Regions from separate parts of the Ureibacillus sp. FSL K6-2830 genome, predicted to be linked through region 2. Evidence: riboswitches for the same ligand, from Rfam matches in the RefSeq annotation. Region 2 holds a riboswitch; the other holds the start of a gene.

Region 1 (8,137 bases), 740 kb from region 2:
ATGAATACAAATCTTAATGTATATTATTTTAGACTAAATTTCCTCATATGGCTAGTTTTTCACCAGTTATTCTGTATTTCTTTTCTTTATTTCCTTCAGTATATTTGAAACAATTCGAACAACGTAATAAACCGCTCCCCCAAATCCGATAATGGCTAGAGCAAAAAATGTGGAATGCTTGAAAAAACCCAGTATCATGCTTAGAAGATAAATAAAAAAGAACATGATGAATCCAATAACATTTCCTATCCCCATTATTTGAAATATCAACCTTAAACTCCCCTTTATTCTTCATGATTGATATATTATTACCTATTATAACCAATATTGTAAATTTTAATATAAATCATATAAGCAATATTAATAAGATTACAACGCTTCCTCTTCAATGTTATAATGTGTAATGGTATTCCGCTCATGAATCAACATCTAACCCAACAAAATGCAAATGTTTTCGTGAATACCAGTAAGGAGTGAAACAATTGACAGAGCAACAATTTCCATTCCCTTCCGATGGGAAACGTTATTATACATGGAATCGATATTTGCGTGATCAGTTTGGCCATAAAGTATATAAAGTAGCATTAGATGCAGGCTTTGATTGTCCGAATCGAGACGGAACAGTGGCATATGGAGGTTGTACTTTCTGCAGCGCTGCCGGCAGTGGGGATTTTGCCGGTGATCGAGTTGACCCAATTCCGGTCCAATTCGAAAAAATTAAAGCAAAAATGCAGAATAAATGGAAAGACGGTAAAACAATGGCCTATTTCCAAGCATATACAAATACTCACGCACCTCTACCTGTTTTAAAAGAGAAATTTGAAGCTGCACTAAATTGTGAAGGGGTAATGGGTTTAAGCATCGCTACTCGCCCCGATTGTCTACCAGATGACGTCGTAGAATATTTGGCAGAATTAAATGAAAGAACATTTTTATGGGTTGAAATGGGACTGCAAACGGTACATGAAAGAACAGCGAATTTAATCAATCGAGCTCATGATTATGCTACATATGTTGAAGGAGTCGAGAAACTTCGCAAACATAATATACGTGTTTGTACCCACATCATTAACGGTTTACCATTAGAAGATTACGATATGATGATGGAAACGGCACGTGAAGTGGCTAAGTTAGATGTTCAAGGCATCAAAATTCATCTCTTGCATTTATTAAAAGGAACACCGATGGTAAAACAATATGAAAAAGGCATGTTGCAATTCCTTGAAAGAGAAGAGTATATCAAACTTGTAGCAGACCAATTAGAAATTCTTCCGCCAAACATGATCATCCATCGCATTACCGGTGATGGACCGATAGAGTTAATGATTGGACCAATGTGGAGCGTGAACAAATGGGAAGTGTTAAACGGCATTGATGCTGAATTAGAACGTAGAAACTCCTGGCAAGGAAAATATTATAAGGCGGAAGTGAACAAATAATGCTAGAACGGGTTTTACCTTACGCAAAAACTTTATTATCATCTGTAATTAATGAAGGTGATATCGCCGTTGATGCAACCGCTGGAAACGGCCACGATACATTATTTTTAGCAAACCTTGTAGGGGAGACTGGTTTTGTCTATGCCTTTGATATCCAACAACAAGCAGTAGATGCAACAATCCAACGATTAAAAGAAAACGGATTAGAACATAGAGCCCGTGTCATTTTAGATGGACACGAACAACTTTCTAAATATGTTCAAGAAGAAGTTGCGGGGGCTGTCTTTAATTTAGGCTACTTACCTGGTGGAAATCATGACATTATCACCAAAGGAGAAACAACTATTTCTGCAATTGAACAATTACTATCACTTTTAAAGATTGGCGGCATGATTGTTTTAGTGATTTACCATGGTCACGAAGGTGGGAAAGAGGAAAGAGATGCGGTGATTGAATTTGTAAAATCTCTTCCTCAAAAATATGTTCACGTTCTTCGCTATGAATTCATTAATCAAAAAAACGACCCTCCGTTTATCATCGCTTTGGAGAAAATAAAAAAACTGCCGGGCTTAAAATAAAGTCCGCAGTTTTTCTTTTTCTACATTTTTGCTTTTTCTTTATTTACTTGTTGTTGATTTTGCGATTGATTACGCTCTACCCAGAAATCTGCATTTTTGATACCTAGCTTAATAGGATCAAATACAGGATCTTTTCCAGCTTTTCTTTGTTCCTCATAATCTTTTAAAGCAATGAAGGTAGGCTTCGCTAATACAATAATTCCAATGACATTTGTCCAAACCATTAAACCAAGTCCAATATCCCCTAGTAGCCAAGCTAAATCTGATGTTCTTACTGAACCGTAAAATACGGAAGCAAGCATTACAATTTTTAGAATCCAGGTAATCGTTCCTTCAGTGCGACCGGAGAATAAATAAGCAACATTTGTTTCTGCAATATAGTAGTAAGCCATTAATGTTGTGAATGCAAAGAAGAATAACGCAAAGGCTACAAATGCAGCACCGAAATTATCTAATCCAGGGAATGCTCCAGTAACAGCAAGCTGAGTAAATTCTGTATAGCTATGCCCTGGCACATGTTCAACAATTAATTCTCCATCAGGACTATTCACATTCGTATTGTAAGTGCCCATGAATAAAATCATTAACGCTGTTGCGGAACATACAAGCAACGTATCAATATAAATAGATGCTGCTTGCACTAGACCTTGCTTCACTGGATGGGATACTTCCGCAGCTGCTGCAGCATGTGGACCTGAACCTTGTCCTGCTTCATTGGAGTAAATAGCACGTTTTACCCCCCACGCAATGGCTGCACCAATCATACCACCGAATGTTGCATCTACACTAAATGCGCTTCGAATGATTAATCCGAACACTGCAGGCACTTCTGAAATGTTCATGATAATTACGACAATTGCTACTAAAAGGTATGCAACCGCCATAAATGGCACGATAATTTGGGCTGCGTTTGCAATACGTTTTACCCCACCAATAATGACAAATCCTAATAAAGCAATGACAGCTAATCCTGTCATCCAAGGTGAAATGTTAAATGCAGTGTTCATTGCTTTGGAAATAGCATTTGATTGAACTCCAGGCATCAAGATAGCCATCGCTAAAATGGCTGCAATCGCAAACACTACCCCGAACCAGCGTTTTCCAGTCCCCTTTTCCATATAATACGCCGGTCCACCACGATAAACCCCTTGTTTCTTAGTTTTATAGATTTGCGCTAAAGTTGATTCAACATAAGCTGTTGATGCTCCAATAAATGCAGTAATCCACATCCAAAACACTGCACCCGGACCACCAAATGCAATAGCGCTGGCCGTACCAATAATATTTCCGGTACCGACACGTCCTGAAAGCGCTATCGTTAATGCTTGGAAAGAAGAAACTCCAGCTTCAGATTTCTCCCCAGTAAACATTAAAACAAACATTTCTTTAATTTTTCTAACTTGAGCAAATCGGGTCATAATCGAGAACACAAGTCCTACGATTAAAATCCCATAAATCATGATTGGCCCCAAAAGGATGCCGCTAATCCAGTTTAAGAAATTTTCTAACATACATACACCCCTTTAAGTTTATGTATCACGAATATTTTTTATATTACAAAAACTTATGAAAACAATCAATATTTTTTGATATCATTTTTTTTAAAAAATTATTAATTTTATATTAAAAAAGGAATGTCCATATCGAACATTCCTCCAATTTCAATATAATTCAATTAAACTATATATCCTATAGATCGTAGAACATTATTCATAAAATCTCTCATGTATAGAAATACTTCTTCCCTTTCATAATCATGAAAAATATTGTGATAACTATGGGGCCAGTCTTTATATTGAAATTCACTTGTTTTTTGCAATAATAGCCACTTTCTTGCCGTTTCTGAATCCGCCACTTTATCTTGATTAGGGGTAATCAGCAAAATGGGCAATGACAATGTCTTATCCTGAGTCATCAAATTTTTCATTAATTGTTGAATGTCTCGATACCATCGAACGGTAACATTGGAATGATATGGTACATCATCCTCCATCTCTAGAAAACCATCAGAATTTCGAGTAAATAATCGTCTATCAAACTCCATCGACACTTTTTTGCTTGGTGCTATGTTCATGCTTGCTAGTGCACTTGTAAGTAAATTGGAATGTTTATGCAACTGTAACCATGGAGCAGTTAATACTAGTCCAGCGCATTCCGTCTTCGTTGACCTTAAAAATTGAATTGCAAGGGTTCCGCCCAAGCCATGCCCAATGATAAATACTGGTAAATGATATTGAAGAGCGCTTTTCATGAGCTGTTTAATGAAAAGTAAATATTCGTCAATTAATTCATCATGAACCCTCGTAAATTTTGACCCTTCTTCATGCCCTGGTAAATCGCCCATCACGACATGATAACCTTCCGTCATCAATTTTTCTATTAACCATGCATACCAACGGTGGTTTTCAAAAGCGCTATGTATTATTACTATAACAGCTTTCGGTTGCTCTTTAGTTTCCCACTTCCACATAGCGTTCCTCCTAAATCCACTAAACTTCTGTCATTACAAGTTAGTTTTGTTCTATTTTCAAATATTTTCTTATTTGCTAGGATAATATACATAATAATACTTTAGAAATGAGGAGCTTTGCGATGATTTATCCTTATAAAGATAAAGAACCTAATATCGATCCTTCTGTATTTATAGCAGACCATGTAACGATTACTGGAGATGTTACAATTGGCGAAGATACGTCAATTTGGTTTGGAACTGTGATTCGCGGAGATGTTGCACCAACGATTATTGGAAAACGTTGTAGCATCCAAGATTTAAGTTGTTTACATCAAAGTCCCAATAACCCTCTAATCATAGAGGATGAAGTCATCGTTGGTCATCAGGCTACTTTACACAGTTGTATTGTACGTAAACGCGCTTTAATTGGCATGGGATCCATCATATTAGATGGTGCTGAAATCGGAGAAGGAGCACTCGTTGCAGCTGGAAGTTTAGTACCTCCTGGTAAAAAAATCCCTCCAAATTCTGTCGCTATGGGCAATCCTGCTAAAGTCGTCCGTCAAGTAACAGAAGAAGATCGTAAAGATATGGATCGCATTATTCAAGAATATGTTGAAAAAGGGAAATATTATCAGTCATTAAAGAAATAAAATTCAAGTTATTATTATTTATACAATATTAAATTTACATTGAAAATTAAAAATGCAGGCGTTCATATTTGCCTGCATTTTTATAAAATAATTATAATCCTGCCTTCTCTCTTAATAATTTGGCCACATCTGTTCTTTCCCATGGCAAATCGATATCCGTGCGACCAAAATGACCATATGCAGCAGTTTGTTTATAAATTGGACGACGCAAATCTAGCATTTTAATGATACCCGCAGGTCGTAAATCAAATAGTTCTTTGATCCACTCAACTAATTTGCTCTCACTTACTTTACCTGTTCCAAAAGTATCAATTGAAATGGATACAGGACGTGCAACACCAATTGCATAAGCTAATTGAACTTCTACTCGATCAGCAAGACCAGATGCTACGATGTTTTTTGCTACATAACGCGCAGCATAGGCAGCAGAACGGTCCACTTTTGTAGGGTCTTTTCCAGAAAATGCTCCTCCACCATGACGAGCATATCCACCATAAGTATCCACAATAATTTTGCGTCCAGTTAGACCCGCATCTCCTTTTGGTCCACCAATGACGAAGCGGCCAGTCGGGTTAATGAAGTATTTAGTATCTTCATCAATCAACTCTATTGGAACAATTTCCTTAATAACTTTTTCCATCATATCTACTTTAATTTGCTCAAGAGTAACTCCTTCATCATGCTGAGTAGAAATGACGATTGTATCAATGCGACGAGGTACATTATTTTCATCATATTCTACAGTAACTTGTGTTTTACCATCTGGTCGTAAATACGGAATCTCTTTTGATTTCCGAACTTCTGATAATCTTCTTGCAAGTCGATGAGCTAAACTAATCGGTAGAGGCATCAGTTCTGGAGTTTCATTGCAAGCAAATCCAAACATTAATCCTTGGTCTCCAGCACCAATCGCTTCGATATCCTCATCAGTCATATATCCTTCTCGTGCTTCTAAGGCTTGGTCTACACCTTCTGCAATATCTGGTGATTGTTCACCGATTGCAGTGAGCACCGCCAAGTTTTCTGCATCAAATCCAAATTTTCCACGCGTATAACCAATTTCTGCGACAGTGTCCCGAACAATACTTTGAATATCGACATAAGTTGTCGTAGTAATTTCTCCGGTTACAAGCACTAATCCAGTTGTAACAATTGTTTCACAAGCAACCCTTGCATTTGGATCTTCTTCTAGTATCGCATCCAATATTGCATCGGATATTTGGTCACAAATTTTATCTGGATGACCTTCTGTTACGCTTTCTGATGTAAACAGTCGACGATTTGACATTAAATTTCCTCCTAAATTTACGAGACGAATCTCTGCTATGATACGGTACTCATTATCCATTTTGCCTTAGCAACATTCGCCCGTAAGGAACAGTGCGAAGATGATGAAAGGCTTTAAGAAATTTTTATCTTTTTATAGGTTTTATAGGTTGAATGAGTACGACATTTGTGCTTGAATAAAAAAAGTTCCTATCCACATGCATGAGGAAAGGAACTAAACATTCTACCTTTCACTCTTATCGTTCAAGGGAATCCCTTGCATCAGGTTAGCACCACGCATTATTATAGTAATGCAGGTTGCCGGGTTTCATAGGGCCTTAACCCTCCACCAGCTCTGGATAAGAGTATCCGTTCATCCAACATGTTACGTAATATACTATACAATGTCAAATATTTTTTCCTTTTTCTCAAATTTGACATAACCCGGTATTCTATAATTTACTTGTAAGTAGGTACTCTTGTTACAAGCAAAAAATTTTCATAAATAATTTTAAGAATTAGTATAGATTATTTCATCTAATGTGTTATACTAATTTCTGTATTATATAACCAACAATTAATTTTCCTAAAAATAAAAAAAGGATGGTATTTAATCGATGAATTCAGTAGAAATTGCAAATGAGCTGAAGGAATTATTAAAAAGTGGAAATATAAACACTCAATTGTCAGTGCCTCAATTAGTTGAAAAGGCGGTAACTCGTGGAGAAGCCAAATTAACAATTGATGGTGCAATTGTTGCTGAGACAGGTAAATATACAGGCCGTTCTCCAAAAGATAAATTTATTGTCGAAGAAGAAAGCATTAAAGATAAAATTGATTGGGGTAGTGTAAATCAGCCAATCTCTGCTGAAGTGTTTGATAACTTGTATATAAAAGTATTAAATTACTTAAAAGAAAAAGACGAGTTATTTGTATTTAAAGGCTTTGCTGGAGCAGATAAAGAATCTCAATTATCTATTCAAGTAGTAAATGAATATGCTTGGCACAACCTTTTCTGTCATCAATTATTCATCCGTCCAACAAAAGAAGAATTAGCTTCTCATACAGCTGATTTCACAATTATTTCTGCACCTGGTTTCAAAGCGAATCCAGCTGTTGACGGAACAAACTCAGAAGCATTTATTATCGTATCATTCGAAAAGAAAATTATATTAATCGGTGGTACGGAATATGCTGGTGAAATGAAAAAATCTATTTTCAGTATCATGAACTACTTGTTACCTGAAAAAGGCATTCTTTCAATGCATTGCTCTGCTAACGTTGGAGAAGATGGTGACGTAGCGTTATTCTTTGGTTTATCTGGTACTGGAAAAACAACTCTTTCTGCTGATAGCGATCGTAAATTAATCGGTGATGATGAACATGGTTGGTCTGACAACGGTGTGTTCAACATTGAAGGTGGCTGCTACGCTAAAACAATTAATTTATCAGCTGAGAAAGAGCCAGAAATTTATAATGCCATTCGTTTTGGTACAGTGTTAGAAAACGTTGTAATCGATTCAGAATCACGCATTCCTGATTACGATGATAATAGCCTAACAGAAAATACACGTGCAGCGTATCCAATTCATTACATTGATAATATTGTAACGCCTTCTATTGCTGGTCATCCGAAAACAATTATTTTCTTAACTGCTGATGCTTTTGGAGTGCTTCCTCCAATCAGTAAATTAACGAAGGAACAAGCAATGTACCACTTCTTAAGCGGATTCACTTCTAAATTAGCTG
Region 2 (8,137 bases):
TCTGCGCATATCTTCTAGCTCATCTCGGTCAGGGTTCGCTAAACAGATATCAATCACATGCGCCCCGTTTTTCACTTGGGCTCGAGCAATTTCAGCCGCTTCCTCATATTTTCCATCAACAATTAACTGCTTAAATTTACGAGATCCAATAACGTTTGTTCTTTCACCAATAAACAACGGACGCATTGAATCATCATAAAGCAGCGGTTCAATGCCTGATACTGCATGTCCATGGGATTTTTCCTTCTTCTTTCGAGGTTTATAGCCTTCTACTGCTTCACGGATTGCCTTTATGTGGGCAGGAGTTGTACCGCAGCATCCACCGACAATGTTTAACCAACCTTTTTCAGCAAATCCTTGCAATTTCTTCGATAAAGATTCGGGTGTTTCATGATAATGTCCCTCTTCATCTGGTAATCCAGCGTTCGGATAACAGCTTATATAGCTTGTAGATAATTCGGAAAGCGAGCGAATATGATCTGTCATAAATTCTGGCCCTGTCGCACAGTTAAGTCCGATTGAAATGGGATTAATATGTTCAATAGAAACATAGAAAGCTTCTATAGATTGCCCAGCAAGTGTTGTTCCCATTGGCTCAATCGTCGCAGAAACCATAATCGGAAGCTCTTTTCCAGTTTCTTCAAATGCACGCTTCAGACCAAGGGTTGCCGCTTTCACGTTTAACATGTCTTGGCTTGTCTCAAGTAACAATAAATCTGCGCCGCCTTCAATTAGCGCTTTTGCTTGGATATAGAAGTTTTCGGATAGCTCATCAAATGTAATACCGCCCGTTACAGACAATGTTTTCGTCGTTGGACCTATAGATCCTGCAACGAAGCGAGGCCAGTCGCTTGTTGAATATTTTTTAACTTCTTCTTTTGCAATTTCTACAGCCCTCTTATTAATTTCTTCTGCTTTATAACCTAATCCATATTCATTTAATACGAGTGGGGTTCCTCCAAATGTATTTGTAGAAATAATATCTGCACCAGCTTCTAAGTACGCTCGATGGATTTTAGAAATGACATCAGGTCTAGTTAATACAAGGTGTTCATTACATCCATCAAATTCTTCCCCACCAAAATCTTCCGGTGTTAAATTTTCCTGCTGGAGCATTGTTCCCATTGCACCATCGATAATCAATATTCTTTTTTGCAATTGTTCCTCTATTGGATGATTAACCATTTGCTTTAACTCCTTTATTTTGCTCGTCAAGTTGTTGAATATATTGCAATAGTTGTAAAGTGATTTCATATCGCATAAACGGCGTAATTAGATAAATGCCGTTGAAGTATTTCGTTGCTGTATCTAACAATTCTTTTGCAATTTCTAGTCCTACTTTTGTTTCTTGTTCTTTATTTCCGCTTACTTGTTGCATTCTTTCTAACACATCATCAGATAATTTAATTCCCGGTACTTCATGATGCAAAAATTCCGCATTTTTAAAACTAGTAAGCGGCATAATTCCTATATAAATTGGTGTATCTAAATGTTTTGTCGCTTCATGAATTTCCACAATTTTTTCCTTCGAATAAACTGGTTGCGTAATGAAATAATCCGCACCATGTTCAATTTTTTTCTCTAGACGGCTGACAGCACGATCTAACACTCTCACGTTAGGATTGAAAGCCGCTGCTACTGAGAAATTCGCTTTTTTTCTTAGTGCTTTGCCAGAAAAAGAAATTCCTTCATTTAACTGTTTAATTAATGATATCAATTCCATCGATGAAACGTCATAAACACTTGTTGCACCCGGAAAATCCCCTACCTTTGTTGGATCACCAGTTACAGCCAACACATCATGAAGGCCAAGAGCATTGAGTCCCATTAAATGGGATTGCAGCCCAATTAAGTTTCGATCTCGGCAAGTAATATGTGGCATTGTGCGTATGCCATATTGCAGTTTTAAAATGGCCCCCATTGCCAAGTTACTAACCCTTGGAGATGCTAATGAATTGTCTGCCATCATGATAAGATCTGCCCCTGCATTGTAAAGAGCTTTTGCTCCTTCAACAAACTGTTCAATTTCAAGATGCTTCGGCGTATCCAATTCTACAATGACAGAACGTGCTCTTTTTGCTTTTTCGTGGAGAGGTTCAAAATTATGCGGTTCAGGCTCGCGAATGATTATTTCCCTCTGAGGTTTTGCCTCTTTCTTTTCAACCGGCTGAAAATGAGCAAGCTTCTTTTTCATCGCTTCAATATGTTTCGGTGTTGTACCGCAACATCCTCCAATGAGCCTTACTCCTTCATTGCATAATTCAACCGTTGCCCTTGCAAAATAATCTACTTCTGATTCGTAAACGACACGCCCCTCTTCAATATCTAATAAAGAAGCGTTCGGATAAACAGATAAATACGCTCGTTCAGGAATTTCTACCTGTTCAAAAGCCTGTATTGTGTGGTATGGACCAAGTCGACAGTTCACCCCTACAATATCTGCACCTAATTTTTCTAACTGCTTTAATGCTTCATTCAATTTCATGCCATTCATTAATACGCCCGGCTCTTGCATTGAAACTTGAGCAATGATGGGCATATCCGTCATGGCTCGTAACATTTTTAACGTCTCGCATAGCTCTTCAACATCATAATAAGTTTCTAACAACAAACCATCTAACTGCCCCGCAATTAGCACTTCTGCTTGTTCACGAACTGCTGCAAGAATTTCATCTAATGTATAATCTACTTTGCGAACACCGCGGATACCACCAATCGAACCTAAAATAAACACTTCACTGTTCTTGGCTGCTTGTTTGGCAACACCTATCGCACCTTCGTTAATTTCCACTACTTTTGACTCCAAACCATAACGAGTGAGCTTGATTCGATTAGCGCCATATGTATTCGTTTGAATAACATCTGCGCCAGCTTGTATGTATTCACTATGAATTTTTTTAATGATTTCCGGTTTTTCAATATTCATTTCTTCGTGACAATTTTCAAGTCCATATGAATATAACAGCGTTCCCATAGCACCATCTGCAACTAACACTTTATGTTTTAACGCATCTAGTAGCCCCATTCGAAATTCCCTCACTTTTCTTTACTTCATAAATTTTCTGTCAATTCATCTAATAGAAAAAGCCTTCTTGCGAAAGAAGGCTTGTCATTTCCTTTAGAATTCACCTTATCTTTCGGCAATTGCCGCTGGATTTAGCACCTTACTAAACATTTTTAGTGGTTGCTGAAGCTTCACCGGGCCAGTTCCCTCCACTTCTCTTGATAAGTCATATTCGATTTTAAAATATCAATATAATAAGTTACATCATAAAATCAATACTTCATTTTGTCAAGTTAATTAGTCGGAATTATTTAAAAAGTTGTTTATAATTTGGTTTGCTGTTTCTTTCCCGTTATCAATGCATGCACCAATTCCTACGCCGAAATAAGAGCAACCAGCAATGTAAAGATTCGGATAGAGGTTATCTAATTTTGTAATTATTTCTTGCAAAGCTTCATGATGAGCTAAATCATAAGTTGGCATGGCATCGATCCATTTTGTAATATTCACAATGGTAGGTTGTGCTTCTATATTCAAACTGAGTTGAATATCGTTCAAAGCAACCTTTGTTAACTCTTCATCACTCATTTTCACTAATTCTTGGTAGCGAGGATTACTTTCTTTATAAAACAGTCGAACAAGTAGATTTCCTTCTGTTGAAGTATGCTTCCATTTACGGCTTGTCCAAGTAGAGGCATTACATAATAAATCGCTGTTGTAGGAAACGATAAATCCAGTGCCATCCTTAGGCAAAATAGAATCTGGTAGATCGAAGCCTACATACATCGTAATGGCTGATGCATTTTTAAATTTGTTGAAATAAGGATTTAATTCATCATTATTTAAAACTTGCTTCACGACTTGGTTGGGCAATGCTAACACAACAACATCCGATTCCAATTTTTCTCCGTTAGCGAAGGAAATTTCATAACGTTGTTCTTTTTTCTCAACAAGTACTGTTTCAGTATCTTTATATATTTCTACATCCACAAGCAGTTCTTCCATTCGATCAATTAGTTGAGATAGTCCGTTTTTAAAAGAAAGGAATTTTTTATTCGCTTCCCGTTCAAACTTTTCCCGATTTGCTTGCAAACCTTTCATTATACTTCCATATTCATTTTTGTAATCAACTAAGTATGGAAGCGTAGAGGCAATGGACAATTTATAAATGTCCCCTGAGTAAACACCAGCTAATACAGGAGCTATTTGTTTCTTCACAATTTCTTTTCCAAAAAAGTATTCTAAGAAATCTCCGATAGAACTTTCCTTCGTAAATTTCGTATTCGGTATTTCCTCATCTTTTAACACTCGTTGTTTCCCTTCTTCTGAAATTAATGTGCTCGCTTTTAGGGATTCGAGAGTCATAGGAATGCCAAAGACAGAATCCTTTGGAATCGCATGTAATTCATTATTGGTGTGAATATAAGAAATTCCTGTTTCGTTATATACGACTTCTGATTCAAAATCTAGTTCCTTTACAAGTTCCATTACGCTTGGATATCGTGCTACAATGGAATCCGCTCCCGTTTCCATGATGAATCCTTTTTCACGCGCTGTGTGCATTTTTCCGCCAAGGTACGGATTTTTTTCCACAAGTACTAAACGGGCAGGAATTTCATTTTCCTTTAATTGTTTTTGTAAATAATACATCGTGCAAAGTCCTGTAATTCCTCCACCGATAACCGTTACCGTTTTCATTCGTTACAACTCCTATAAGATCTTTTTACCGTACTTTTAGTATAATCTTTTTTTATAACTCTTTCTGTGTCGGCTTTAGTAAATTTCAATATAGTAAACAACAAATATGCTTTTGACTGTTGAATTTATTTCAAAAGGAATTTTGATAATTTATTCAATTTATTAAACAATAAAAAACAGCCCTTTCCACTATACTACAAAGGACTGTTTCACTATATTCAACTAGTTTTTCATAATCCAACTTTAGAATCACAATCTCTTCATAGCATGTAATGTTCTGTCATCCCCACTACATTACGGAATCATGGAATGTAGTAATGCAATACTTTTTAGTGTGCTTATTATTAATTATACTCATTTTGCTTTTGTTGTTTTGCCAGTTCTCGCCAGCGGGCTGCCGCTTTTTTATCTACTTCAACATCAATCCCATTTTCGTAAATATATGCGATATTTAACTTTGCTTGATAATCTCCTAGCAACGAAGCTCTCTTATAATAATAAAGTGCTTTCTTTCCGTTTCTTTCAACACCGATTCCATTCTCATATAGAAACCCTAAATTATAAATTGAATCAATGTGATGGTATTCCGCTGCTTTTTCAAACCACTCAATAGCAAGAGGGACATTCCTCTCCCTGCCCAATAGACCCTCAAAATAGATGGAACCCATTCGATATTGGGCATCGAGATCCCCGCCTTCAGCTGCCTTCAAATAATATTGAAATGCTTTTTCGTCATCTCTATTTACCCCAATTCCTTGCTCATACATAATTCCTAATGTAAACATTGCTTCTACAACATTCTGTTTTGCAGCCACTTCAAACCATTTTAAAGCTTCCTTATAATTTACATTTCCTACTTCACCGTTTAAATACATGTCTGCTAAGTTATTAGCTGCATCAGGATTTCCGTTTTTTGCTGCCTTTTTATATAATGAAAAAGCCATTTCAATATCTTCTTCAACGCCAAGTCCTTCGTAATAGCAATTAGCCAACTGATATTGTGCTTCACTATTTCCCGCTTTACTCGCTTTTTGCAACCAGTAAACAGAAAGAGAATATTCCTCCATGATCCTGTATATATCCGCTAATTCAACCATCGCTTCTACGTTCTTTTCATGGGCAAGTTGGTATATATTTTTCGCTTCTAGCATTTGTTCTTCTGTAAGCAAATGACGCAATTGTTGTAAACGCTCTTCAAATCTTTCCTGCATCTCTAATTCCATCACCATCGACACCTTATCTTCATTTAAAATATTCGACTAAATAATTTTTAAATTTCGTTGCAGCAGGAGACATATAACGGCCTTTAACCCATGATACACCGATTTTCCGCTCACAAATGGGTTCTTTAACCGATATTTTTCTTACATTATACTCATTCAATCCTTTAATGTCTGGAATAATCGAAATACCATGGCCAGCACTAACAAATCCTGCTACTGTATGTGGATCTTCTCCTTCAAATGTAATATTCGTTTTAGCAATTCCCACATCTTTTAATAATTGGTCTACAATATGACGTAATGCATTCCCTTTTTTTATAGATACAAAAGGTTCATCTTTTATTTCAGACAAATTGATAAATTCTTTATTTGCAAACCGATGATTTTCTGGAACGATAACAAACAATTCTTCCTTCCATAATTCAATCCATTCAATATCAACTATTTTTGATTCAATACGTTGGGATAAACATAAATCGATATCCCCTTCTTCCAACAATTCTAATAAATTCAATGAAGAAGCTTGAGTTAAAGTAAACTTGATATTCGGATATTTTTCGTGAACATGAGCCATCAATTCAGGCACAATCTCCATCCCTAAAGTGTGGATAAATCCTAATGATACCTCTCCATATCCTGGCATAATCAATCCATTGATTTCCTGTTTCGCTCGATTATATTCTTCTAAAATCGTATTCACTCTTTCCAAAAAAAGTTTTCCATAGCGATTCAATACAATGGAACGGCCTTGCCTATCAAAAAGAGGTACTCCAATCTCTTGTTCTATATTTGAAATTGATTTACTTAATGCTGGTTGAGAGATGTTTAACAATTCAGCAGCATGAGTCATATGTTCTATTTCAGCAACAACTTTGAAATATTCCAATTGTTGTATTTCCATTTACATACCCCTTTTGTTAATTGATAACCATTTAGAATGGTTTTGATAAAAATAATAAATTGTATTTATGTAAGGCTGTATCTATAATAAGTTTACAAGATTGATTTACATAACAAAATTCATTTTAAAAAACAAGATATTTTCATTTTTTTTCATTTTATTGTAACATTATTTATAAAAGGAGTACTTCATAATGAAAATCGTTTCGCCAAAACCATTTACTATTGAGACGGGAAAACGCGCTGTCTTATTACTACATGGTTTTACAGGCAACACTAATGATGTGAAGCGTTTAGGTCGTTATTTAGCAGATCGCAATTATACGGTTCATGCTCCTTTATATAAAGGGCATGGAAGTGATCCTTTAACCCTTATCAACACAGACCCGATCGAATGGTGGAATAGCGCTGTTGAAGGTTACGATGAACTTCGCAGAAGAGGGTATAAAGAAATTGCGGTTGCTGGTGTTTCTTTAGGCGGCATTTTCTCACTACGCCTAGGCGAAGAACGACCAATTAAAGCAATCGTAACAATGTCAGCACCAGCGTTATCTAAAAGTGTTGACAGCTTACAACAACGTATTATTAGCTACACAATTAATTACAAAAAATTAACTGGCACATATAATGAAGATGTAGATAAACCAGAAAACTTAGCGAAAACATATCGAATGCCGAAGCTAGAATACTTGCAAGGCATTATTAATGATACAAGCGCGAAATTAAATCAAATAGATAAACCTGTTCATATTTTACGTGGGTTAAATGATGATGAATACTACTGCCAAAGCGCAGATTACATTTATAACTCTGTAAAATCGCGCATTAAATCTGTTAAAAGCTTTATTAATTCAGGTCACATTTTAACTGTAGATAAAGAACGTGACCTTGTATTTGAAGAAGTATATCGCTTCTTTGAAAGTTTAAAATGGGAAGAATAATATTTGAATCTTCTCAACATAATAAATAATGTATCCCCTAGCAAATTCCCCAATTTGCTATAAAATATATGTCCTTGAGACATACATCCCTTTGGCAAGCTACGAAATAGATCCCCGTCTAACTTCGTAGCTTGTTTTTAATTTATAAATAGGAGAAGCTTAAATAAGTTAAGCATGTTTTTTTACTCAATTACTTTCCCATACACACCGCCTCCGCCAACCTCAATATTTAATTTTCCTCTTCTTGCTAAATCAATTAGATTAGCAATTTTCTTTGGAACCACTTGCTCCAATTGTTCTACCGACACTTCATGTAAAATAGCCATTTCCGTACCGAAAGCTTCAATCAATCGACGAATCGTCTTTGCTCC

The links. Region 2 has a riboswitch for S-adenosylmethionine ahead of NSU17_RS09530 (bifunctional homocysteine S-methyltransferase/methylenetetrahydrofolate reductase). Riboswitches for the same ligand answer to the same signal wherever they lie in the genome.
Region 1: linked by a shared signal. The riboswitch ahead of metK (methionine adenosyltransferase) and the one ahead of NSU17_RS09530 (bifunctional homocysteine S-methyltransferase/methylenetetrahydrofolate reductase) in region 2 are both predicted to bind S-adenosylmethionine.

The regions. Positions count from the first base shown of each region.
Region 1 is NZ_JBBOQR010000001.1:2,680,413-2,688,549, reverse strand. Features, by position in the region: gene NSU17_RS13385 (TIGR01212 family radical SAM protein) at 483-1,439, shown strand; gene NSU17_RS13380 (class I SAM-dependent methyltransferase) at 1,436-2,017, shown strand; gene NSU17_RS13375 (alanine/glycine:cation symporter family protein) at 2,038-3,528, opposite strand; gene NSU17_RS13370 (alpha/beta hydrolase) at 3,693-4,487, opposite strand; gene NSU17_RS13365 (gamma carbonic anhydrase) at 4,610-5,122, shown strand; gene metK (methionine adenosyltransferase) at 5,214-6,410, opposite strand; SAM riboswitch class I at 6,643-6,754, opposite strand; gene pckA (phosphoenolpyruvate carboxykinase (ATP)) at 7,006-8,137, shown strand, end outside.
Region 2 is NZ_JBBOQR010000001.1:1,939,269-1,947,405, reverse strand. Features, by position in the region: gene metH (methionine synthase) at 1-1,185, opposite strand, end outside; gene NSU17_RS09530 (bifunctional homocysteine S-methyltransferase/methylenetetrahydrofolate reductase) at 1,178-3,025, opposite strand; SAM riboswitch class I at 3,128-3,232, opposite strand; gene hemG (protoporphyrinogen oxidase) at 3,302-4,702, opposite strand; gene NSU17_RS09520 (tetratricopeptide repeat protein) at 5,047-5,925, opposite strand; gene NSU17_RS09515 (LysR family transcriptional regulator) at 5,945-6,826, opposite strand; gene NSU17_RS09510 (alpha/beta hydrolase) at 7,020-7,766, shown strand; gene NSU17_RS09505 (endonuclease Q family protein) at 7,949-8,137, opposite strand, start outside.